One region of the Shewanella sp. SG44-6 genome, then DNA from elsewhere that is predicted to be linked to it. Evidence: predicted binding sites of a transcription regulator. Region 1 holds the regulator's gene; the other holds the start of a gene.
What was found. The regulator LexA, encoded in region 1, represses DNA repair genes until DNA is damaged. The targets are predictions, from matches to a motif close to TACTGTATNNNNATACAGTA.
Positions count from the first base shown of each region.

Region 2: a site for LexA is predicted at 1,339-1,358, ahead of recG (ATP-dependent DNA helicase RecG). Genes of this name have one in related genera too.

Region 1 is NZ_JACJER010000138.1:4,493-7,711, forward strand. It holds gene coxB (cytochrome c oxidase subunit II) at 1-135, opposite strand, end outside; gene H5185_RS18540 (cell division inhibitor SulA) at 532-1,038, opposite strand; gene lexA (transcriptional repressor LexA) at 1,035-1,649, opposite strand; gene plsB (glycerol-3-phosphate 1-O-acyltransferase PlsB) at 1,914-3,219, shown strand, end outside.
Region 2 is NZ_JACJER010000059.1:19,883-23,101, reverse strand. It holds gene H5185_RS12035 (sensor histidine kinase) at 1-682, shown strand, start outside; gene H5185_RS12030 (DNA-binding response regulator) at 679-1,287, shown strand; gene recG (ATP-dependent DNA helicase RecG) at 1,428-3,219, shown strand, end outside.

The DNA of each region.
Region 1 (3,219 bases):
AAGTATCGTCATGTGGAGGCCATAAACCTTACCACTGATATCTGTCACGCCTTGAGTCATGTTGAGGGACATTTCTGATGCCCCAAGCGGAAGTGCTATAAACACCACCAGTAAACAATACCACCATTGCTTCACAAGACTGCTCCTCTGTTCATTGCAAATAGCAATTACAAAGAAAAGTCACACAGTAATTCTCTGCTCTATGCAAACTTTTCGGTTCCCGAAAAAAGTTTGATGACCTCAAAGTACCTTGGTGGCAGTAAACAGGTTGTTTACGGTTTTATTATTAGCGGTGCACCACGCTTGTACCTACTACTGAACTTATCAATATTGAGTTGGCTCATTTGTCTGAAAGTAATCTTAATCACTGTCATTCACGTCCAATTAAAGATGAATAATATTTCATCCTTGGGAACAACATTAGCTGTAGATTAAACATTGATCAAGATCACTTTGTTGGCTAATTGACTGAAAAAAGATGAAAAAAAAGCCCTGAATTCAATACAGGGCTTGGTAAGTAAGGGTTAATGCTTAGTGAAATGAGCAAAAATTACTTGTTCCATTTATTAATGTAGGGCTAACAAGTTGATGTTTGTGAGGTAAGTGAGCATTCACATCCTCAATTACCACACCTAAAGCCCGTGCACTTTTAGCTACAATTTCTAATCGACGACTATCACGAGCGTCAAGTGAGCTTGTCCAAGTGACGACAGCACTTGATGTTCCACTGGTAAGCGCTTTTTCCATCGCCCATAAGGTTTCGACTTCGTCTTTAGTGTGCACCAGTAAAATACGGTCCATTCTCACGCCAGCATTTGCCAGCATATGTTTATAGCCAATGTGTGGTGGGCTAATTAACACAATCCATCGACCTTGTTGGCTCAATGTGGCGAGTTGACTACACAATTGGCTCAACTCAGCTTCACCTTGGGTGACTGTTTGTAATGTGCGAATGGTTTGGTTGCCATGCAATTCTGTTTCAGCTAAATCTACCCATAAGCCTGGGTGACGTGGCGCGATGCCCATTAGTTTGTTCATAACCAATCTCCATTACGGATAACGCCAACGGCAAGCCCTTCGATGGTTAGGCTTTGGCAACTTAAATCAACTTTAATCGGGGTGTAATCGTCATTTTCTGCGTGCAGATAAATCACATTACCTTTTTGTTCAAATCGTTTTACGGTGACGTCATCATCAACACGCGCCACCACAACTTGGCCATTACGTGCTTGTTGCATTTTATGAACCGCGAGTAAGTCGCCTTCTAAAATACCGATGTTCTTCATGCTGTCACCACGAACGCGCAACAGAAAGTCTGCGGCAGGTTTAAACATGCTCGGGTCGACTTGATAATACTGTTCAACGTGCTCTTGAGCCAAAATAGGCTCACCAGCTGCAACTTGTCCAATCAGAGGCAAACCGGTTTCAATCTGTTCTTCATGAGGTAAGCGAATACCTCGAGAGGTTCCAGGCATGATCTCGATAAAGCCTTTTTTGGCTAATGCTTTTAAATGCTCTTCGGCAGCATTAGCACTTTTAAAGCCAAGACGTTTCGCAATTTCAGCACGAGTGGGTGGCATACCTGTTTCGGCGATATTGTTTTTAATTAAGTCTAATATTTCTGCTTGGCGCGGCGTTAACGGTCTCATGATGATTCCTGTCTTTTTATACAGTGACTGTCATTATATACAGTGTTTGTGTTCGTGCAAGTATTAACCAACTATTTTTTGTGTTTTATTGGTTTTTTGTAACTTAAATTAATGTTTTTATTCGTTATTATATATGTTTTATCTTGCACTATGTCTTAAAGTGAGAGCTTACACGTAAAGATAAGTCGGCCAGATAGTGTAAGCAGGGTGGTTTCTGGTATCCTATACGACAATATTACAATGGCTTATGTTGCGAAAATAACCATGTCAAAACCAGATTCAATATTTTTACAAGCATTAAAATGGGTTCAAAAATGGATGGTACAGACCATTGTGGTGCCCCATGATCCGTTTGATGACCTCAATATAGATCCGACCAAGCCCTTGGTTTATTTGATGAAAACGGAATCTATTAGTGATATTGCCGCCTTGAGCGAAATCACTGAAGGATTTGGTATGCCAAGTCCTTATGAGCCGTTACAGCTTGATGGTTTAAGAGTGCCTCGAGTGGTGTGTTTAGAGGGGCGTAAACCTCTATTTGGTAAACGTGAAAGTGGTGAGAAGTTCCTTAATTATTTTACCCGTTTATTATCGCTTCATAGTGAGAATGCTGACCTCGATATTCAATTAGTGCCAGTTTGTCTTTATTGGGGACGTACTCCTGGTAAGGAAGAAGACAGCATGAAAGCGGCTGTTTTTGAAAGAGAAAACCCAACTTGGTTACGTAAGTGGCTGATGATTTTATTTTTAGGGCGACATAATTTTGTGCAGTTTTCTAATGCGTTATCGCTGCGCCATATGGCTGATGAGCACGGTACAGATAAAAGAATTGCGCATAAATTAACTCGTGTCGCGCGAGTACATTTCCGTCGCCAACGTAAAGTTATGACAGGGCCACAATTACCTAATCGTCAAATGCTATTTGCCTCTTTATTAAAGTCAGATTCAATTAAAAAGGCTATTGAAGAAGAGGCGGTCAACAAAAAAGTATCTCCTGAAAAAGCCCGTGAAACTGCGATTGAATACCTTGATGAAATTGCCGCAGACTATTCAGATAGTTTAGTGCGCATTGCCGAGCGTTTTCTCACTTGGTTATGGAATAAATTATATAGCGGTATCAATATCAAAGGTGCTGAACAGGTAAGACAGCTTCACCATGATGGCCATGAAATTGTCTATGTGCCTTGTCATCGCAGCCATATGGATTACTTGTTGCTGTCATACATTTTGTATTATCAGGGTATGGTTCCGCCGCATATTGCGGCCGGTATTAACTTGAACTTTTGGCCAGCAGGGCCAATGTTCCGCCGTGGTGGAGCATTCTTCATCCGCCGCAGCTTTAATGGTAATAAACTGTATACCGCAGTATTTCGTGAGTATTTAGATCAGTTATTTGCTAAAGGTTATTCGGTTGAGTATTTCACCGAAGGTGGGCGTTCGCGTACAGGACGTTTACTTGCGCCTAAAACCGGCATGTTGGCAATGACCATAAACAGTGTACTACGCGGCATAGAGCGCCCAGTGACGTTAGTACCAGTGTATTTAGGTTATGATCATGTGATGGAAGTGG
Region 2 (3,219 bases), on a different contig from region 1:
GGGAATTTGCTTAGGGGTGGGAGTGTTTGGGATAATTGAACAAAACCGCCAACGCATCAAACGCCAGCAACAACAATCAAAAGATGAAGTCGCCAATTTAGCTACCGCATTAGAACGCGAACGTATTGGCCGCGATTTACATGATGTGATGGGGCACCACTTAGCCGCCATCGCCTTAAAAGCTGAACTGGCAGACAAATTCATTGCCTCAGGTAAAATCGATTTAGCGCAGCAGCAAATTCATCAAGTGAGTGTGATAACTCGAGACTGTTTAAGCCAAATTCGCCACACGGTATCGGGCTATAAACATCAAGGCTTGACGCATACCTTAAACACCTTAGCCAATACGTTAAGAGATAACGCTATTGCTGTCAGCATAGAAGGCACATTCCCTAAACTCAGTGAACTCATGGAATCGCAAATCAGCTTGCTGTTAACTGAGTTGATTAATAACACCATAAAACACAGCCACGCAACACATTGCACCCTGCGTATTGAACAAAGCCTAAATTGCCTCAAACTCAACTTTATCGAGAATGTACCGGTTAAAACCATCACTAAAGGCAACGGATTAACCGGTATTCAAGAGCGAGTAACCTTGCTACATGGCACCATCGACTATCAATTAATTCCCCATTATAAAGTAAGTATCCAATTGCCACTAAGTGAGTCCGTTAGATGAAAATTCTATTAGCCGAAGATCAAGCCATGGTAAGAGGCGCCCTCGCCGCGTTACTCACATTAGGATGTGATAGCTTAAATGCAATAGAGATTGTCGAAGTCGAAGATGGCGATAAAGCGATGCAACAACTTAAAACCGATTTGTTTGACCTGCTACTTACCGACATTGAAATGCCTGGGAAATCAGGTTTAGAACTGAGCCTATGGTTGCAACAGCAACGCAGTCAGACCAAAGTGATTATTCTGACCACCTTTGGCCGAGCGGGTTATATCAAACGAGCATTAGAATACGGTGTCGGTGGTTTTTTATTAAAAGATGCACCTTCTGCTGACTTAATTAACGCGATTAAACAAGTCATGGCGGGTAAACGAGTCATCGATCCAGAATTGGCTTTCACCGCTATTGGTGAAATAGATCCTCTCAACGACAAAGAAAGGCGCGCATTGCGCCTAGCAAGCGAAGGTTTATCAACCAGCGATATTGCCAGTCAGTTGTTTATTGCAGAAGGTACAGTACGAAACTATTTGTCAGAAGCCATTAATAAACTCAATGCCAGTAACCGAATTGATGCCGCCAGAATTGCCAAGCAAAAGGGTTGGTTGTAATTAGTGGCTTAATATTGCCTTGTATGCAAAGTCTGCTAAGATACCTTAAACATCTGTATATAATTACAGTGATTTGAGATTGATAGCTTGAAATCACTATAATTTTTACATCTTTGGTAATCAATTTAGGTGAGCACAATTTGCTACGACTGGATCTTGTTCCGATCACCGACCTTAAAGGCGTTGCTAAAAAGGTTGCGGAAAAACTGGCTAAGTTAGGTATTAAAACAGTACAAGATGTGCTGTTTCATTTACCGCTGCGTTATGAAGACCGTACGCAAATCCATGCTATTGCCGCATTACCTCCTGGCAGTTATGGCACCATAGAAGCAGAAATTCAGTCGACTCAAATCATGCAAGGTCGGCGGCGCATGTTAGTGTGTAATGTCCGTGATAACAGCGGAATGATGAGCCTGCGATTTTTTAATTTCTCTATGGCGCAACGTAATGCCATGGAAAATGGCGCCAGCATTCGGGCTTACGGTGAAATACGCCGTGGCAATCATCATAAAGAAATTGTTCACCCCGAATATCAAATTATTCATCCTGGTGAATCTGTCACATTAAGCGACACCCTAACGCCGATTTACCCGACGACTGAAGGGGTAAAGCAAGCCAGTTGGATCAAATTAACACAACAAGCCTTGGCGATGTTGGACCAAGGTGGATTACCTGAGTTACTGCCCAGTGCATTACAGCCAAACAATATTAGCCTGCGTGATGCACTGCATATTTTACATCGCCCCCATAGCTCAGTATCACCTTTTGAATTAGAACAAGGTCAGCATCCTGCCCAACAAAGATTAATCCAAGAAGAACTGCTGGCACATAATCTGAGCATGTTGCAACTACGCCAACGCAGTAACCAAGATGCCGCGGTGCCAATGCCAGCGACAGGTCAGTTACTAACGCCTTTTCTAGCGCAACTGCCTTTTAAACCCACTGGAGCACAACAGCGGGTTGTCGCCGAAATCAGCCAAGATATTCAACATCCAACGCCGATGATGCGTTTAGTTCAAGGCGACGTGGGTTCAGGTAAAACCTTGGTGGCGGCACTGGCGGCATTACAGGCAATTGAAAACGGTTACCAAGTGGCCATGATGGCACCGACTGAATTACTCGCCGAACAACATGCCAGCAACTTTGCAGCATGGTTTGAACCACTTGGGCTAAAAGTCGGCTGGCTGGCGGGTAAATTAAAAGGCAAAGCTAGGGTTCAATCACTTGAAGATATCGCTTCTGGCGCTGCACAAATGGTTATTGGAACTCATGCAATATTTCAACAAGCGGTGGTGTTTAATAAACTGGCGCTGATTATTATTGATGAGCAGCATCGTTTTGGTGTGCATCAACGCCTAGACTTACGAGAAAAAGGTGTCAGCCAAGGCTTCCATCCACACCAGCTCATAATGACTGCTACGCCAATTCCGCGTACCTTAGCCATGACCGCTTATGCCGATCTTGATACCTCGACCATTGATGAACTGCCTCCAGGACGAACTCCCGTAACCACAGTAGCCCTTGCCGACAGTCGCCGAGAGCAAGTGATTGAACGTGTAAAACAAGCAGCATTAAACGATAATCGCCAAGCTTATTGGGTCTGTACCTTAATTGAAGAGTCTGAAGTACTTGAATGCCAAGCGGCTGAAGACACCGCCACAGAACTCGCCATAGCGTTACCAGAACTGAAAATAGGCTTGATCCATGGAAGAATGAAAAGCGCTGAAAAACAACATATCATGGCGCAATTTAAAGCAGGTGAATTGAACTTACTCGTCGCCACCACCGTCATAGAAGTTGGCGTTGATGTGCCTAATGCCAGTTTAATGATTATCGAAAATCCTGAACGCTTGGGCCTAGCACAGTTACACCAATTAAGAGGTCGAGTCGGCCGTGGGGCTGTAGCTAGCCATTGTGTATTACTTTACAAAG